DNA from 2 places in the Diaphorobacter oryzae DSM 22780 genome. Region 2 is predicted to be linked to the other one. Evidence: predicted binding sites of a transcription regulator. Region 2 holds the regulator's gene; the other holds the start of a gene.
What was found. The regulator sigma-54, encoded in region 2, starts transcription at its own class of promoters, with help from an activator protein. The targets are predictions, from matches to a motif close to TGGCANGNAANCTGCTTT.
Positions count from the first base shown of each region.

Region 1: the regulator sigma-54 is predicted to act here: its motif matches at 4,917-4,934, upstream of BP68_RS03955 (pilin).

Region 1 is NZ_JCANUL010000002.1:151,994-161,490, forward strand. Features, by position in the region: gene sucC (ADP-forming succinate--CoA ligase subunit beta) at 1-940, shown strand, start outside; gene sucD (succinate--CoA ligase subunit alpha) at 958-1,851, shown strand; gene BP68_RS03940 (hypothetical protein) at 2,073-3,161, shown strand; gene BP68_RS03945 (Stp1/IreP family PP2C-type Ser/Thr phosphatase) at 3,158-3,964, shown strand; gene BP68_RS03950 (FHA domain-containing protein) at 4,023-4,667, shown strand; gene BP68_RS03955 (pilin) at 4,996-5,523, shown strand; gene BP68_RS03960 (TfpX/TfpZ family type IV pilin accessory protein) at 5,610-6,440, shown strand; gene BP68_RS03965 (pilin) at 6,536-7,054, shown strand; gene moaC (cyclic pyranopterin monophosphate synthase MoaC) at 7,400-7,897, opposite strand; gene BP68_RS03975 (M48 family metalloprotease) at 8,047-9,497, shown strand, end outside.
Region 2 is NZ_JCANUL010000002.1:315,014-324,510, reverse strand. Features, by position in the region: gene BP68_RS04725 (IPTL-CTERM sorting domain-containing protein) at 1-1,383, opposite strand, end outside; gene BP68_RS04720 (RNA polymerase factor sigma-54) at 1,606-3,180, opposite strand; gene lptB (LPS export ABC transporter ATP-binding protein) at 3,233-4,021, opposite strand; gene lptA (lipopolysaccharide transport periplasmic protein LptA) at 4,030-4,677, opposite strand; gene BP68_RS04705 (thiol:disulfide interchange protein DsbA/DsbL) at 4,833-5,489, opposite strand; gene BP68_RS04700 (SPOR domain-containing protein) at 5,547-6,206, opposite strand; gene argS (arginine--tRNA ligase) at 6,219-7,922, opposite strand; gene BP68_RS04690 (PsiF family protein) at 8,044-8,373, shown strand; gene BP68_RS04685 (DUF2214 family protein) at 8,452-8,907, opposite strand; gene BP68_RS04680 (LysR family transcriptional regulator) at 8,967-9,497, opposite strand, start outside.

The DNA of each region.
Region 1 (9,497 bases), 160 kb from region 2:
CGACATCCTGGGCATGCAACTGGTCACGCACCAGACCGGCCCCGAAGGCCAGAAGGTCCGCCGCCTGTACATCGAGGACGGCGCCGACATCCAGCAGGAGTACTACCTGTCTGCCGTGACCGATCGCGGCACGCAGAAGGTGGCCTTCATCGCCTCCAGCGAAGGCGGCATGGACATCGAGGAAGTGGCCCATTCCACGCCCGAAAAAATCATCACCGTGCTGGTGGACCCGCTGGCTGGCTTCACGCAGGCCAACGGTGAAGAGCTGGCCAAGGGAATCGGCATGCCCGCCGATTCCGTGGCGCAATTCATCGACGTGTGCCAAAAGCTCTACAAGTGCTACATGGACACCGATGCCGCCCTGGTGGAAATCAACCCCCTGAACCGCGACTCCAAGGGCAACATCATCGCCCTGGACGCCAAGTTCAACTTCGACTCCAACGCCCTGTTCCGCCACCCCGAGATCGTGGCCCTGCGCGACCTGGACGAGGAAGATCCGGCGGAAGTCGAGGCCTCCAAGTTCGACTTGGCCTACATCAGCCTGGACGGCAACATCGGCTGCCTGGTGAACGGTGCCGGCCTGGCCATGGCCACCATGGACACCATCAAGCTGTTCGGCGGCGAGCCGGCCAACTTCCTGGACGTGGGCGGCGGCGCCACCCCCGAGAAGGTCACCGAAGCCTTCAAGATCATGCTCAAGAACCCCAAGGTCAAGGGCATCCTGGTCAACATCTTCGGCGGCATCATGAAGTGCGACACCATCGCCACCGGCGTGATCACTGCCTGCAAGGCCGTGAACCTGCAGGTGCCGCTGGTCGTGCGCATGAAGGGCACGAACGAAGAGCTGGGCAAGAAGATGCTGGCCGAATCCGGCCTGCCCATCATCAGCGCCGACACCATGGCCGAAGCGGCCACGAAGATCGTCGAAGCCGTCCGTTAAGCCCTGGAGAGAAAAACATGTCGATTTACATCAACAAGGACACCAAGGTCATCACCCAGGGCATTACCGGCAAGACCGGCCAGTTCCACACGGAAAAATGCCAGGAGTATGCGAACGGCAAGAACTGCTTCGTGGCGGGCGTGAACCCCAAGAAGGCCGGCGAAAAGATCTTCGACATCCCAATCTACGGCTCCGTCAAGGACGCCGCCAAGGACACGGGCGCCACGGTTTCCGTGATCTACGTGCCTCCGGCAGGCGCGGCCGCCGCCATCTGGGAAGCCGTGGAAGCTGACCTGGATCTGGCGATCTGCATCACCGAGGGCATTCCGGTGCGCGACATGCTGGAAGTGCGCAACAAGATGAATGCCAAGGAAGCCGCGGGCGGCAAGCGTACGCTGCTGCTGGGCCCCAACTGCCCCGGCCTGATCACGCCCGACGAGATCAAGATCGGCATCATGCCCGGCCACATCCACATGAAGGGCCGCGTGGGCGTGGTGAGCCGCTCCGGCACGCTGACCTACGAAGCCGTGGCGCAGTTGTCCGAGCTGGGCATTGGCCAGTCGTCGGCCGTCGGCATTGGTGGTGACCCCATCAACGGCCTGAAGCACATCGACGTGATGAAGGCCTTCAACGATGACCCCGACACCGACGCCGTGATCATGATCGGCGAGATCGGCGGCCCCGACGAAGCCGAGGCGGCCCTATGGTGCAAGGCCAACATGAAGAAGCCTATCGTGGGCTTCATCGCTGGCGTGACGGCCCCTCCCGGCAAGCGCATGGGCCACGCCGGCGCGCTGATCTCCGGCGGCGCCGACACGGCCGATGCCAAGCTGGCCATCATGGAAGAGTGCGGCTTCAAGATCACGCGCAATCCTTCCGAGATGGGCCGCATCCTCAAGGGCCTGCTGTAATTCGTTGGCACGGGGGCGAGCCCCCGTCCCGGAATTCCTGCAAAACGCCAGCCTGGCATCAGGCTGGCGTTTTTCGTTTCCGAAAGGCCTATTCACGAGGCCGTCCTGAGACATAAAGTATGTGTGACAAAAATGGCAGCATCAAGGCGTGGTGCTTGCTGTAAATGACAAGGCCGTTGATCGTGGCCGTCCCGGAACGGCGGCACCACTGGGTTGCCGCCATGCCACTCCTCGGCGCGCGAATTGCTTTGACAGGTGGATCGCATGTCAACACAACAGGTCAGCAGCCGGTGCATATCGTCAGGGTGGGTCGCCAAGCAGAGGGAGGAGCAAAACGGTGGGTGCCGCTAGGGGTTGCCTGCGTCCTGGTGCTCATTTATGCCCTCACGAATGTCATCCAGGTACTGGACGAGGTGCTGCTGCGTACTACGGGCGGCCTGATGGGCGCGGGCAGCCCACCCGCTCAACCGGATTGGGCTCAGGCGTGCACCTGGTTTCTGGCGCTGTGCGCGGCGCTCTATGCTATGGCGCTGGGGCCGCGTGCGCCCAGCCGCGCCTCTGGGGCCTGGCTGGTGGCCTTCGTCTGCGCAGCCTTCGTGGTGCAAGCGTTGCTGCTGTGGCGCGGGCTCTGGCTCCCCTTGGCCTTTCCCGTTGGCATGCTGGTGCTGTGCCTGCTCGGGGTGTGGGCTGTGCATCAGCCCGTCGTGGTGCATGCCAGGGCGCATGGTGGCCGTCCGGAGCATGACAGGCAGCGCATGCACGGTCTGGTTCTGCAGGGCCAGGGCCAGCTGGAGCAGGCCTTCGGGCTGTTTCGCGTGCTGCCCACGTCGCCGGAGCTTTTGGACAACCTGTGCAATCTGGCGCTGGACTTCGAACGCAAGCGCGAACTGACCAAGGCCAGGAAGGTGTTCAAGCATGTCCTCAAGCGCGACGACACGCATGGGCCGGCCCGTGCAGGCTACCAGCGGGTGCGAGAGATTCAGCATGCCCTGGTGAGGGCCAGAACCCCGCCGGCTGCTTCCGCCACGCTCCCGAATGCGGCCGGTGACATGCCGGCAACGTCCAGTCTGGAGCAAAGCGAGGGCCGGCTTCAAGCCAATGTCCAACGGCCCCCTACAGTGCATCAGCGCGGGCAAGTCATGGCTGTGCCTATGGAGCACCGCGCAACGGAAAGTGTCGTCTATGATGCGGAACCCTGCGTGGAGCACGGCGCATCCGACGGCGACACGGCTGACTTTCAGCCGACGGTCATCGAAATGCCTGTGCCATCCGGAGCCTCGGCGCGTAGCGGGTCCTTGGGTGTCCTATGAAACCTCTGCCGATGCTGAGTTACGAGTTTTGCGCGCTGACGGATACGGGGCGCGTGCGCTCCAACAATGAAGACGCCGTTGCCATCCATGAGGCCGTCCAGCTGGCGATACTGGCCGACGGCATGGGCGGCTACAGCGCCGGCGAAGTGGCCAGCGGCATGGCCACGACCTACATCGGCACCGAGATGGCCCGGTGGCTGGAGGGTGAAGGTGCCGATGTTCAGACGGCGGACGTCCGTCACGCCCTGGCAGCCTGCGTGGACAACGCCAATCACGCCATTCTGGGCGCATCGCTTGCCAATCCGCAGTACCTGGGCATGGGCACCACGCTGGTCGTGGGCGTGTTCCGTGGAGATCGGCTCATCCTGGGCCACATTGGCGATTCGCGCTGCTACCGCTTGCGCGCGGGCGTGCTGCGGCAGATCACGCGCGACCACTCCTGGCTGCAGGAGCAGATCGATTCCGGCCTGCTGACCCCGGCCGAGGCCGCCGCGTCGGGGCAGCGCAACCTGGTTACCCGGGCGCTGGGCGTGGATGTGACGGTGCACATCGAGATCAACGAGTTCCAGGTGGAGCCGCAAGACCTGTTCATCCTCTGCTCGGATGGCCTGACCGACATGCTGGGCGACGACGACCTGGCCGATCTGGCCCGCATGCCCATTGCGCTGCCAGACAAGGCCGAACGCATGGTGGCCATGGCCAATGCCATGGGCGGGCGGGACAACATCAGCGTGCTGCTCGTGCAGGCCAGCGCGCAGGACAAAAGGCGCGGCCTGGTGTCCCGCCTGCTGGGAACGGCCTGAGCCCGAAACTTGCTACTGTTCAGCTACGGTTAGTACATACGAAGAAGGAAGATGGATCATGCCCAGAATGGTCGTGTCGATTGACGGTGTCGTCATCAAAGAGGTTCCGCTCACCAAGGAGCGCACGACGGTGGGCCGCCGGCCATACAACGATGTGGTCATCGACAACCTGGCCGTCAGCGGCGAACACGCGGTGTTCGTGATGACCGGCGACGAGGTGGACGTGGAGGACCTGGGCAGCACCAACGGCACCTACGTGAACGGCGCATCCGTCAAGCGCCAGGCGCTGCGCAATGGTGACACGGTGGAGGTGGGCAAGTACAAGATCCGCTTCCTGCACGAAGAGCCGGGACATGACTACGAGAAGACCATGCTCTTCAAGCCCGGCATGCTGCCGCCGCTTCGCCCCGTGACAGCGACGCCCATGCCTGCGCCCGCCATCCTGAGCGCCGCCGTGCGCGTGGTGACCGGCCCCGCCGCCGGCCGCGAGGTCGCGCTGACCAAGGTGGTCACCACCATCGGCAAGCCCGGCGTGGCTGTGGCCTCCATCACCAAGCGGCACCATGGCTTCGTGCTGGCCCATGTGGAGGGGGGGGACTTCCCTCTGCTTAACGGTGCGCCAGTCGGTGCTGACCCTGTATCCCTCAAGAGTGGCGACCGTATCGCCCTGGCCAGTACCGAAATGGAGTTCGTGCAGGGGTAGGTTTTTGCTAGGGACCGCTGGTCTGGGGGGCGCCCGCTGTATTGGGCGCTTGAGCGCGAAGCCGCCAGAACCTGCGACAGTGGTCGAGCGCAAGGCATGTCGGCGTTAAACGTCACACTTCCCCTCAATCGAACATTCAAGAGTGACAAATGTGTCCTCGTGTGTTCTGGCTGCATTCCATGTAACTGTGCGTTGACATTTGCCAGTGAAAAAAACCTCAGATCGAAACGTTCTGTTGCAAACAAGAGCTGGCATGGAAGCTGCTCAAGCACAGATAACCCGCAGGTGTCTTCTGTGGGCCTTATCACCTTAATCCGAGGAGGAATTTATGAAGCACACTCTGCAAAAGGGTTTCACCCTGATCGAACTGATGATCGTGGTGGCCATCATCGGTATTCTGGCTGCCGTGGCTCTGCCGGCGTATCAGGACTACACCGTGCGTGCCAAGGTGTCTGAAATGGTGATTGCTGCTACGTCGCCCAAGGCTCTTGTCAGCGAAGCATTCCAGTCCGACAGCCTTGCCGGTGTTACTGCTGCGGCCACAGAATACGCAGCCCGCCCGGCTGCGGAAAAAACATCGAAGGTGGTTTCGGCTATTGCGATCGACGGCACCACTGGACAAGTTACTGTGACCAGCGACACCACTGCCAACGCTGGCTTGCCCACCGAGGCGCGTGGCAAGAACCTGCTGTTCACGCCCAACGTGCAAGGCGCCGCTCTGGCTGATGGCGTAACGGGTGCCATTGATTGGGCATGCACTTCTTCTACTGCTACAACCGCTGGCGCGCGTGGTTTGGCTGCTGCAGCTGCCACCGACCCTATGCCCGCCAAGTACGCTCCTTCTGAGTGCCGTTAATCAGCCACAGATTTGTATCGGGGCTTCCCGGTACAGTGCGGTAACAGTAAAAAGGGCGCATTCGGCGCCCTTTTTTGGATAAATGGATGGTCGACTACACAGATGAAGCTGGCATTGTAAGTGCGTCTGCCCCCCTCATGCCCCGCCTGTACCGTTGGCGGTTTGCACTGCGCTTTGCGGCGCGCCACGCGTTGCTGTCGATGCTGGCGGCGGCGGCGTGCGCCCTGTTTGTGTTTGGGGTGCTGTACCCACCGCCGTTTCAGGCCATGTTGGGGGTGGGGGCAGTCTTTGTGTTGCTGCTGGGGGTGGACGCGGTATGTGGCCCGCTGTTGACCTTAATTTTGGCCAGCCCCCGCAAATCGGCGCGCGAGCGTTGGGTGGACCTGGGCTTAGTGGGGTTGGTCCAAGTGGCCGCGCTGCTGTATGGCCTGCACACCCTATGGGCTGCGCGCCCAGTGGTGCTGGCGTTTGAAACCGATCGGCTCGTCGTCGTCACTGCCAATGAGGTCGATGCCGAAGCCCTGGCGCAGGCGCCGGAGGGGCTGCAAACCTTGCCATGGTGGGGCGTGCGGCAGGTGGGCACGCGCAAGGCTGCCAGCAGCGAGGAGTATTTCACCAGCGTCGACCTGAGCTTGGCTGGCATTTCCCCCGCCATGCGCCCCGGCTGGTGGCAGCCCTGGAGCGAGGCGCAAGCCGCCTTGCAGGCGCGCGCCCAGCCTCTACCCGACCTCCTGCAGCGGCGCCCGCAAGATGCTGCTACCTTGCAAGCCGCTGTGTCCGACTCGGGACTGTCTGCCGCGCAGCTGAACTACCTGCCACTGACCAGTCGCTACACCAAAGACTGGGTGGCGTTGCTGGATGTGCAGGGCCGTATCGTCGGCTATGCGCCAGTAGATGGCTTTGCTGCCAGGCCTTGAGTACAAGGAGCAGAATCCAGGCTGGCAGGTTTCTTGCTGTTACAAAGCGAAGGCCTCATGCAGTTGGCCTGTTATGCAATCGGAGGGCGCGCACCATGAAGAAACCCCTGCAACAGGGCTTTACCTTGATCGAGTTGATGATCGTGGTGGCCATCATCGGCATTCTGGCTGCTATCGCGCTGCCCGCTTACCAAGACTACACTGTCCGGGCGAAGGTCACGGAGATGATGGTCGCTGGCACTTCTGCCAAGGCGGCAGTCACTGAAGCCTTCCAGGCAGGCGGTGTGGCAGGTGTGACGGGCATGGCCACCGAATACAACGCCCGACCGGTGACGGAAAAGCAATCAAAGTTTGTCGGCAATGTGCAAATTCACGCCACCCTGGGTGTGGTGACAGTGACCAGTGGTGGAGCTGCTGCTGGCTTGCCTGCTGATGCACAGGGCAAAACGTTGATTTTCACGCCCAATGTCCAGAAAGCTCAACTGATTCCCGGTGTTACGGGCGCTATTGACTGGGCCTGTGCCTCTACTACCAGGGCGACGGCAGGTGGCCGTGGTTTGTCCACGGGCCTGGGTACGCTGCCGGCTAAGTACGCACCAGCGGAATGCCGCTGAAATGCACGATTGACACACAAGTAATGTGCTTCACACGGCCAGGGCCCAGAGTCGGGGCAAGGAGGCTGATTTGGCAGCCGGTTGGTGGTTCGTCAATGACGGCCCTGCTTTGCTTGGCACATGTGCCCGTAGTTCAAACGAATAGAGCGATTCCCCTCTAAACATTGAGTCGGTCCCTCGCTTGTTGCGCCTTCCTGCTTCGGGTGGTCTGTTGCGTGCAAGTGCTTGCGATAGCCACGGTTACTGCTCTGTCTTGCTCCGTGTCGCCTATCCTATACTGGGGCATGCATTGTCCTTAGCAATAGGCCGGGGGCGGCCCTTCCGGGCGTTGCAGCGGCGCTGTTGCTAGGACGCAGGCGCTTGCACCCAGCTTCCCGACTTTCCCCCGTGCTTCTCCAGCACCCGCACCCCCTCCATCACCATCCGCTTGTCCGCCGCCTTGCACATGTCGTAAATGGTGAGCAGCGCCACCTGCACGGCGGTCAGGGCCTCCATCTCCACGCCGGTAGGCCCCACGGTTTCCACGGTGGCCGTGCATTGCACGGCGTTGTCGGCTGGCAGTAGTTCAAACTCCACGGCCACGCGGGTCAGGGCCAGGGGGTGGCACAGCGGGATCAGCTCGCTGGTCTTTTTGGCAGCCATGATGCCGGCGATGCGGGCCACGCCCAGCACGTCGCCCTTCTTGGCCGTACCGGATTCGATCAGAGCCAGGGTGGCGGGCTGCATCGCTATGCGGCCGGTGGCGATGGCGGTGCGGTGCGTGGCGGGTTTGGCGCCCACGTCCACCATGTGGGCCTGGCCTTGGGCGTCGAAGTGGGTCAGCGGGGAGGTGGGTGTGGTCATGGCGGGCGGGATTACAAGCGGGCGCGAAACATTCGCAGGGCCGGGGCATCATACGGCCATGTGCTGACAGCCGCCGTGTGCGGCCGGCCCGGTTGCCTGGGCGGAGGAGTTGCGTGCAAAGTTTCAAGAAAAATCGGCCTCTAGCGCTTATGGGTAAAGCGCTAGCAGCTTCTATTTTGATAGCGTGTGGCGCGGCCCAGGCGCCCGTTGCCCTGGCGCAGCCTGCGTTGCCTACTCTGGGTGACGGCCTGGAGCTGACGACCAGCGCCGAGCGCAAGCTGGGCGACCGCATCATCCGCGAGCTGTACCGCGACCCGGATTACATCGACGACGCGGTGCTCAGCGAATATGTGCGGGGCCTGTTCCTGCCCCTGGTGCAGGCCGCCAAGGCGCGTGGCGAGCTGTCGCCCGAGCTGGAGGAGCGCTTCGCGTGGGAGATCCTGCTCGGCCGCGACCGCTCGGTGAACGCGTTCGCGCTGCCCGGCGGCTATTTCGGCGTGCACCTGGGGCTGATCGGCGTGGTGAGCACGCGCGACGAGCTGGCGTCGGTGCTTGCGCACGAGCTCAGCCATGTGACCCAGCGCCACATCTCGCGCCTGATCGCCCAGCAGGGCCGGCAGACGCCGCTGATGCTGGGGGCGCTGATCCTGGGCGCACTGGCGGCCAGCCGCAGCCCCGATGCGGCGCAGGCGCTGATGGTGGGCGGGCAGGCGCTGGCGGTGCAGAACCAGCTCAACTTCTCGCGCGACATGGAGCGCGAGGCCGACCGCGTGGGTTACGGCCTGATGGAGCCCGCGGGCTTCGCGCCCCAGGGCTTCGTGAGCATGTTCGACAAGCTGCAGCAGGCCAACCGCATCAACGACAACGGCAGCTGGCCCTATCTGCGCAGCCACCCGCTGACCACGCAGCGCATCGCCGACATGCACAGCCGCATCCCGCAGGGCGCCGCGGCGCCCGCGCCGGCCACGACGGAACACCTGATGATGGCCGCACGCGCGCGTGTGCTGATGCGCCCGGGCGTGGACGCCTGGCGCCAGTGGGTGGCAGAGCCGCAGGACGCGGGCTTTGCCGTGCGGCCCGCGCCGCAGCGTGCGGCGGCCTGGTATGCGGCCACGCTGAGCGCCGTGCAGCTGGGCGACATGGCGACCGCGCGCAAGGCCCTGCGCGGGCTGCGCGATGCGGTGCGCGACGACCCGGCCGCGGCGCGCCAAGTGCGCCTACTGGGGGCCGAGCTGGAGCTGGCGGCGGGCGATGCACCGGCCGCCCTGTCGTACCTGCAGGGCAGCGTGGTGGCGGAGGCGGGCAGGCCGCCGGGCGGCGCACAGGCGGCCAAGGGTCGGCCCGAGATGCTGCTGCGCACGCAGGCGCTGCTGCGCACGGGTGCGGCCGCCGACATGGCGGGGCCGCTGCAGACCTGGGTGGCCACGCACCCGCGTGATGCGGCCGCGTGGCAGGCGTTGGCGCAGGTGTGGCAGCAGAGCCAGCAGCCGCTGCGCGCCGTGCGCGCCGAGGCCGAGGCCCAGGCCGCGCGCTACGACTATGCCGCGGCGGTGGACCGCTTCAAGGCCGGGCAGGATCTGGCGCGGCGCAGCAGCGCGGC
Region 2 (9,497 bases):
GTCGGCCGGGGTGGCCATGTTGGCGTTGTTGGTGCCGCTGTAGTCCAGCGCCTGCGCGTGCATGGCATCGCCACCCAGGCCGCCGCGGCCGAAGTTGTTGGCCTGGGCATTGCCGGCGGCCTCGTCGAAACCCGCGTCGTAAAACCAGTCGTGCAGCCAGTTGGTGGCGTAGAACAGGTTGACCACCGAGGCCGCAATCTGGTTGTTGTCCGCCAGCGGCGTCTGGCCGTGGTTGTAGGCGTAGTCGAAGACGCCCGGCGCCGTGGTGGGGGCCACGAGGTCGCCGGCGTTCCAGCCATCGGGCGCGGTCAGGTCGGCGTAGGCGTGCACGTTGTTGCCCTGGGTCTGCGTGGCACCGGCAGGCAGCCAGGGATCGTTCTGGGAGAACGGCGCGTTGCGCAGGTTCACCAGAGTGGCAGCCGTCAGGGGCGAGGCATAGCCATCGGGCGTGCCCGTGGGATGGGGCAGGCCGTTGCGACTCTGGGCGCCGGGCCAGGGCGTGTACGGCGGCGTCGGGTCGGCGAACACGCGGTAGTCATGCTGGTGCGCGGTCTGGTTGTGGCGCAGCAGCAGGCGGCCGTCGTCGGCGGCCACCACGTAGGCGTAGACATGCTCCTCGCCGTCTTCCCGCACCCGCAGCTCCACGTAGTAGGCGCTCACCAGCCCCTGCGGCAGGCGGAACCACACGGGCTTGAGGCGCGCGGGCTGCAGCAGCGTGGCGCCCTCGGCGCCGCTCACGCCTTCCGGCAGCGCCCACCACTGGTACGGGCCCGTGTCGCCCGGCGTGGGCGGCGCGGCCATCTGCAATTGCAGGGCCACGCCGGCGTCAAAGCCATAGTCCTGCAGGGCGCGGGCCACGGCGTCGGCGGCGCCCAGGCCCGTGGCCGGCGCGGCCTTGAGGACAGGCGCCGGCGCGGTGCTGCCCAGGTAGCCGCCGATGGCCGTGGCCTGTGACTGTGCGTTGAGCAGCACGGTGGCCTGGTCGCGGAACACCTCGATGCCGTCGCGCTGGTTGGTCAGCCGCACCAGGCTGGCGCCGCCCGGCAGGGTCTGCACATGGTGCAGCGGGGCGGCATCCACCTCTTGCGGGGTGACCCCGTACAAGGGCGCCAGCGCCTTGAGTTGCGCCCGCGCGGCATCGACCGGGCTGGCCGGCACGGCCTTGGCCATGCTGGAGGGGCGCAGCTGCACGAAGGTAGGCAGGCCCAGCCGCTCCTCGCGCGACAGGCTCTGCACGTTCGCGGGCAAGGCCGCGGCCTTGGGCTGGATGGCCAGGGGCGCGCTGCCCAGTGCGTCGATGGGCGCAAGCTCGCGGGCCTGTGCAAGCGGCAGGGCCAGCGCGGCGGCGCAGACCAGCGCGCCGACGGCAGCAATCCGTGACAAAGGGGGCATGGCGTGGTGAATTATCAAAATTGATAGCTGCAAGCGCTTGCCACGCAAGGGCTGCAGGCCAAAACGCCCATGAACCCGGCTGGGCATTGGGACGTTGCCGCGCCATCCTAGCCATTTGTTGCTTTGTGCAACATCCCTGAAATTGGGTAATTTGCAGCCGTGGCGACGCCTTTGTGGCGGCCGCGCCACACGCCGCTGCGGCGGCCGTACGGCCTACAGCGCCTTGCGCAGGTTGGCCGGCGCGATCTTGAGGGCCTCGCGATATTTGGCGACGGTGCGGCGCGCGCACTCGATGCCCTGCTCCTTGAGCATCTCGGCGATCTGGCTGTCCGACAGGGGCTTGTGGGGGCTCTCGGCCGCGACGAACTGCTTGATGAGGGCGCGCACCGCGGTGCTCGACGCGTTGCCGCCCGTCTCGGTGCCCAGGCCCGAGCCGAAGAAGTACTTCAGCTCGAACGTGCCCTGCGGCGTGGCCATGTACTTGGCCGTGGTCACGCGGCTGATGGTGGACTCGTGCAGGCCCAGCTCGTCGGCGATGTCGCGCAGCACCAGCGGGCGCATGGCCAGTTCGCCGTGCACGAAGAAGTTCTTCTGCCGCTCCACGATGGCGCGCGACACGCGCAGGATGGTGTCGAAGCGCTGCTGGATGTTCTTGATGAACCAGCGCGCCTCCTGCAGGCGCTGCTGCAGGCCCTGGTGGCCGTCGCCTTTGCTGCCGCCGCCCTTGTGCCCACGCAGGGCGCCGGCGTAGATGTCGTGCACGCGCAGGCGCGGCATCACGTCGGGGTTGAGCTGCACGCTGAAGGCCTGCTGCGCGCCGCGCCCGGTCTTCTTGACGATCACGTCGGGCACGATGATGTTGCGGTCCACGTCGGCAAAGCGCCGGCCGGGACGCGGCTCCAGGCGGGCGATGAGCGCCATGGCGGCGCGCGTGGCCTCCTCGCTGGCGCCGCAGGCCTGGGTGAGGCGGCGCACGTCGCGCCGCGCCAGCAGTTCCAGCGGCTGCTGGCAGATGCGCAGCGCCGTCTGCACCACGGCGGGGTCGCCCTCCTCGTCCTGGTCCATGGCGCGCAGCTGCAGCGTGAGGCATTCCGCCAGCCCCCGCGCGCCCACGCCCGCGGGCTCCAGGCTTTGCAGCAGGCGCAGGGCGACGGTGAAGCGGTGCACCAGCTCCTCGAGCTGCTCGGGGTCTTCGGCACCGGCCAGGCTGGCGGCCAGGGATTCCAGCGGCTCGTCCAGGTAGCCGTCGTCGTTCAGCGATTCGATGAGAAAGCGCAGCGCGGCCATGTCCAGCTCGGACAGGCGCAGCGCCAGGGCCTGGCGGTGCAGGAAAGCGGTGAGCGACTCGTGGCTGCGGGCCAGCTCGGTGGCATCGGTCTCGTCGCCGTCGCCGCCGCTGCGCGCGGGCGCGTCGCCGCCCCATTCGCTGTCGTCGGGCGCCATGTCCACCGTGCCGTCGCCCTCCCAGTCGGGGGCCTCGGCGGGGGCGGAGGTTTCGGCATCATTTTGGGCCTCAGAGCCCGTGGAATGAGCGTCACCAGCTATTGAATAAGCAGCATCATCGACCCGCCGGTCGTCCTCGCTCACGGGGGTGTCGGCCTGCGCCAGGCCGAACTCCTCGCGCGGCGCCTCCTCGGCCGTGCGCTCCAGGAAGGGGTTGTCGTCGAGCATCTGCTCGACCTCCTGGGCCAGCTCCAGCGTCGAGAGCTGGAGCAGGCGGATCGACTGCTGCAGCTGCGGCGTGAGCGCCAGGTGCTGCGAAACGCGCAGTGACAGGCTGGGCTTCATGGCCTGCCGCCCGCTGCCCGTGCCTGCGTCGTGCGGTGGCGGCCCATCACTCTCACATGCGGAAGTGCTCGCCCAGATAGACCCGGCGCACTTCCGCGTTGTCGACGATGTCCGACGGCGTGCCCTGCGCGAGCACATGGCCGTCGCTGATGATGAAGGCGTGGTCGCAGATGCCCAGCGTCTCGCGCACGTTGTGGTCGGTGATCAGGACGCCGATGCCGCGCGCCTTCAGGAAACCGATGATGCGCTGGATCTCGATCACGGCGATCGGGTCGATGCCCGCGAAGGGCTCGTCCAGCAGGATGAAGCGCGGCTGCGTGGCCAGCGCCCGGGCGATCTCCACGCGGCGGCGCTCGCCGCCCGACAGTGCCAGCGCCGGCGACTTGCGCAGGTGCTGCACGCGCAGCTCCTCCAGCAGCTCCGTGAGCCGGCGCTCGACCTCGGCGCGTGCCAGCGGCCGCCCGTCGGCGTCCCGTTGCAGCTCCAGCACGGCGCGCACGTTGTCTTCCACGTTGAGCTTGCGGAAGATGGAGGCCTCCTGCGGCAAGTAGGACAGCCCCAGGCGCGAGCGCCGGTGGATGGGCATGTGGGTGACGGTCTGACCGTCGATGCTGATCTGCCCGCCGTCGCAGGGCACCAGGCCCACGATCATGTAGAACGACGTGGTCTTGCCCGCGCCATTGGGGCCCAGCAGGCCGACCACCTCGCCCTTTTGCACGACCACCGACACGTCCTTGACCACCTTGCGGCTGCCGTAGGACTTCTCCAGGTGCAGCGCCTCCAGCCGGCTGACACCCTCGCGCGCCTCCTGGGGCGCGGCAGACACGCGCGCTGCGCTCACGGCCGCGCTCACTTGGCGCCGCCGCCCAGGCTGGTGCTCGGGCGCAGCACCGGCGGTTCGGTGCGCACGGGCGCGGGGGCCTTGCCCACGGCGGGCTCCTTGGGCGAGAGCACGGCGCGCACCCGGCCGCCCGGCGTGCCCGCGCTGGAGCCGGCAGGAGCCGCCTTCTGCCCGTCCACGGTGAACACGTCCGTGAGGTTGTTGTAGACGATGAGCGCGCCCGCTAGCTCGTCGGTGAGCTGTGCCTCGCGATAGCGGCGCAGCTCGGCGCGGCGGATGAACTTCACGTTGTCGGCGCGGCCGTCGTATTCGATGACCTCGCCCTCGCCCTCGACGAACTCGTCGGGCGCACCCGGCGGGGTGTCGCGCTTTTGGCGGAAGAAGGCGCGCTTGCCCGGCTCGGCCGTCACCACGCCGTACTGGAAGCCGTCGGCATCCTGGCGCACCTCCAGCTGCGTGCCGCGCAGCACGATGGTGCCCTTGGTCATGACCACGCGGCCGGTGAACACGCTGGTCTGCTTGAGCTCATCGTGGCGCAGCGCGTCGGCCTCGATGTTCATGGGCTTGTTGCGATCGGCCTTCTCGGCGTGCGCACCCGACGACAGGGCCAATGCCAGGGCGCCGAGCAAAAGGAGGGAGGGCAGTCGAGTTCTCATAGGGCACGAATCTTGCGGTCATTGTACTGACGCGATGGGCATCGCCAGCGGCACTTTGCCACGATGGTCGCGCCGGGCCCGCGCGGGGACGAAAAAAAAGGCGCGCCACCGGGGCGCGCCTCGTGCGGTGCAGCCGGCCAGGCCGCGCAAAAGCCTCAGCCCTTGCGCGCCAGCCCCGCCAGGTATTCGACGACCTGCAGCACGTTCTGCATGTTGCCGGCCATGGTGCCGTCGGTGTAGTAGCGGCCGGCCACGCCCATGGAGGGCACGCCCTCCACCTGGTAGGCCTCCTGCATCTGCACGGCCTTGCGCGCCTGGTTGGAGACGGTGAAGGAGTTGTAGACCTCCTTGAACTTGGCCACGTCCGCGCCCTGCTTGCCGATCCAGTCGAAGATCAGCTCGTCCTTGTTCAGCGGCTGGCGCTCCACATGTACGGCGCGGAACACCTTGGCATGCAGCTCCGGCAGCTTGCCCATGCCTTCGAGGGCGAAGTACAGCTTTTGCTGCGGCACGAAGCTGGCGTTGAAGGCCACCGGCACGCGGCGGATCTGCAGGTCCTTGGGAGCGGCCTTCATCCAGGCCTCCAGCGCGGGCTCGAAGGTGTTGCAGTGGGGGCAGCTGTACCAGAAGAACTCGACCACCTCGATCTTGCCGGCCGGCGCGTCGGGCGCCACGGGCTTGCCCAGCTTGACGTAGTCCTTGCCTTCCTTGAACTGGCGCGCCTGCGCCAGCGCGGGCGCGGCCACGGGCAGGCTCAGGGCGGTGGCGGCAGCCGCCGAGGCGGCGGACAGGGAAAACTCACGGCGTTTCATGTAATGGACACTCCTAGGACGGTATGGAGGGTTGTGAGCATCAGCCCGGGGAAAAGTTCAGCGCTGCACCCGCACCAGCGCGGCCTCGACGCCCGCGCCGTCAAGTTTCTCCTTCAGCGATTCGGCATCGTCGCGCTTGGCGAACGGGCCCACGCGCACGCGGAACACCGTGCGGCCGTTTTGCTCGCGCTCGCTCACGCGGGCCTCCCAGCCCAGCATGGCCAGCTTGGCGCGCTGCGCGTCGGCGTCCTGCTGGGTGCGGAAGGCCCCGGCCTGCACGAAGTACTCGAACGGGTCGGCGCCCACCGCGGGCGCGGCATTCGCCTTGGCGCGTGCCAGATCGCCCAGCGGGTCGGCCGATGGCGGGGTGGCCGCCGGCTTGCTGGCGGCCGCGCGCGTAGCGGGGGCCGCGGCGGTGGCGAGGGGCGTGCCGGCCACGGCCGGCGCGGCGGGCGCCTCCGTGGTGGCGGAGGCCTCGGGCGCGGGAGCCGGCGTCACGGGGCGCACCGGGTTCTTGCCGTACAGCGGCGCGTTCGGATCCCAGTTCTTGTTGCGCTGCGCCTCGTCCTGTTCGGAGGAGGCGCGCGGGCCGGTCTTGTTCAGGAAGGGCACGGGCACCTTGGTCACGTAGACGGCCACGGCCAGCGCGGCCCCCAGCCCCACGATCACCCCGAGAATGAAGCCCACGACGGTTCCGCCGCGTTGCTGTTTCTTCATATCAGTTATCACTCACATTCTGGCTGGCGCAGACACACCCAGCACCGCCAGGCCATTGTGCAATACCTGGGCCGTGGCCGCGACGAGCGCCAGGCGCGCCAGCTTGACGGCCTCGTCGTCCACCAGGATGCGCTCGGCGTCGTAGTAGCTGTGGTAGGCGGAGGCCAGGTCGCGCAGGTAGAACGTGACGTCGTGCGGGGCGTTGCCGGCGGCGGCGGCCGTCAGCATCTCGGGGTACTTGGCCAGCAGCAGCATCAGCGCCTGGGCCTGCGGGCCGTCGAGCGGGGACAGGTCCACGCCCTTCAAGGCGGCCACGTCGTAGTCTTCCTTCCAGCCGCGCAGCACCGAGCAGATGCGCGCGTGGGCGTACTGCACGTAGTACACGGGGTTGTCGTTGTTCTGGGCCACGGCCAGATCCACGTCGAAGGTGTACTCGGTGTCGGGCTTGCGACTCAGCAGGAAGAAGCGCACGGCGTCCTTGCTAGTCCACTCGATCAGGTCGCGCAGGGTCACGTAGGAGCCAGCGCGCTTGCTGATCTTGACCTCTTCGCCGTTGCGCACCACACGCACCATGGTGTGCAGCACGTAGTCGGGGTAGCCCTGGGGGATGCCCACATTGGCCGCCTGCAGGCCGGCGCGCACGCGGGCGATGGTGCCGTGGTGGTCCGTGCCCTGGATGTTGACGACCTTGCCGTAGCCACGCTGGAACTTCTGGATGTGGTAGGCCACATCGGGCAGGAAGTAGGTGTAGGTGCCGTCGGACTTGCGCATCACGCGGTCCTTGTCGTCACCGAACTCGGTGGACTTGAGCCACAGCGCGCCGTCCTGCTCGTAGGTGTAGCCGCTGGCGATCAGGCGCCGGACGGTGTCCTCCACATGGCCGTTGGTGTACAGGCTGGACTCGAGGTAGTACTCGTCGAACTTCAGGTTGAAGGCCTGCAGGTCCTTGTCCTGCTCGTTGCGCAGGTAGGCCACGGCGAAGTTGCGGATGTTGTCGTAGTCCTCCACGTCGCCGTTGGCGGTGAACGCGCGGTCATCGGCCTGGATGGTTTCCTTGGCCAGGAAGGCCTGGGCAATGTCGGCGATGTAGTCGCCGTTGTAGAAATTCTTGGCCAGCGGGTTCTCGCTGTCCGTGGGCCAGCAGTCGTCGCCGGGCTTGAAGCCCTTGGCACGCAGCTGCGTGCTCTTGGTCAGGGTGTCGATCTGCACGCCCGCGTCGTTGTAATAGAACTCGCGGTGCACGCTCCAGCCCTGGGTGGCGTAGAGGTGGCTGATGGCGTCGCCGATGGCCGCTTGGCGGCCATGGCCCACGTGCAGCGGGCCCGTGGGGTTGGCCGAGACGAATTCCACCAGGATCTTCTCGCCACGCGCTGGTTGGAAGCCGAAGCTTGCGCCTTCGGCCAGCACCTCGCGCACCACTTCCTGCTTGGCGGCGGGCTTGAGGCGGATGTTGAGAAAGCCGGGGCCGGCGATCTCGATGGCATCGACCCAGCGCTGGAAGGCCGGCGTAGCCTCCAGCGCGGCCTTGAGCTGCTCGCCCAGCGCGCGCGGGTTGAGCTTCAGCGGCTTGGCCAACTGCATGGCGGCCGTGCAGGCGAAGTCGCCATGGGCGGCCACCTTGGGGGATTCGAACGCCGCGCGGCTACCGGCGCCTGGCGACAAGGTTTCCAGCTCGCCGGCCAGCGCCGCGAGCAATTCCTGTTTGACGGAGAGCATGGGGCGAATTCTACGGGTCGCCCCGTCATCCAACAGTGCGGCTCCCGCGTTATCCTGCATAGCCCGTGCGGCGCCCTGGCGCCGGCGGGCGCTTCACCATCCTTTTTCGCAGGAGCATTACATGAAGAAACTGCTTCCCCTGCTGGCTGCCGCCGGCCTCGCCTTCTCGTTTGCCGCGCATGCCGCCGACGCCCCCGCGGCCGGCGCATCCGCCCCCGCCAAGGCACCCACGGCCCAACAGAACAAGATGAAGACCTGCAACACCGAGGCGGGCGGCATGAAGGGCGATGAGCGCAAGGCCTTCATGAAGGATTGCCTGAGCGGCAACAAGCAGGCCACGCAGCAGGACAAGATGAAGGCCTGCAACGCCGACGCCGGCACCAAGAACCTCAAGGGCGACGCGCGCAAGGCCTTCATGAAGGAATGCCTGAGCGCCAAGCCGGCCGCCTGACCCAGAACCGCCTCGGCCCGCAGCACGGGCCGGCCAGCCACCCCGCACGCCGCGCGCCGGCTTGCGGGGTTTGTTTTCTCAGCGCGTGCCCACGCCGCGCGCCAGGAACACGGCCAGCAGCGGGATCACCGCCAGCAGGTGGGCCTCGATCATCACCAGGCGCCGCGTGCCGCGCACCTCGTCATCGGTGGGCAGGGCGCCGCCAGCGCGCAGCGCGCGGCGCCAGCGCAGAAAGCGCAGGGTGGGAACGATGGACAGGAGCCCGATCACCACAAACAGCGTGACCTTGGCATGCAGCAGCGGCTGCGACCAATACCAGGCCACGCCCTTCATGCCCCACCAGGCGCGCGCCAGGCCCGTGACCAGCACCAGGGCCGCGGAGATGCCATACAGCAGATCCAGCCGCGCCAGCCGCTCGACCACGGCGGGGCTCATCCACTCCTTGCGGCACAGCGCGGCCTCGCTGGCCAGGAAGGTGGCGGCCATGAGGATGGCCAGGATGTGGGCATAGGCCAGCAGGGCTTCGGTGGTCACGCGGTCTCCTTTCAGGGCAGGCGCCCATTGTGCGCGAGAGCCGCGGCCAGGGCCCGGCGTCAGTCGTGCGCCGGCCGGCCCCAGAACGCGGGCTGGGCGTAGTGGTGCTTGAGGTAGTCGATCCACAGCCGCACCCGCAGGGGCAGGTGCTTGCGCTGCGGGAAGACCACGTAGATGCCGTTGGGCGGGGCGGCGAAATCCTCCAGCACGGCCACCAGGCGGCCGGCCGCGATCTCGGACTCCACCTCCCAGGTGCTGCGCCAGGCGATGCCCCAGCCGCCCATGCACCAGTCGTGCAGCACTTGGCCGTCGGAGCAGTCCAGCGGCCCGCCGGGCTTGAAGTGCACGACCTCGGTGGCGCCGCCGCCGTCCGCCACCGGCACGCGAAAGGCCCAGCCGCGCGTCTGCGAGGCGTCGCTGGACAGCGTGAGGCAGTCGTGCTGCGTGAGCTCGCCCGGGTGCTGCGGCGTGCCGCGCCGCTCCAGGTACTGGGGCGTGGCCACGCACAGGCGCCGGTTGTCGGCCATGCGCACGCTGACCAGGGACGAATCGGGCAGGTCGCCCACGCGCACGGCGCAGTCATAGCCCTC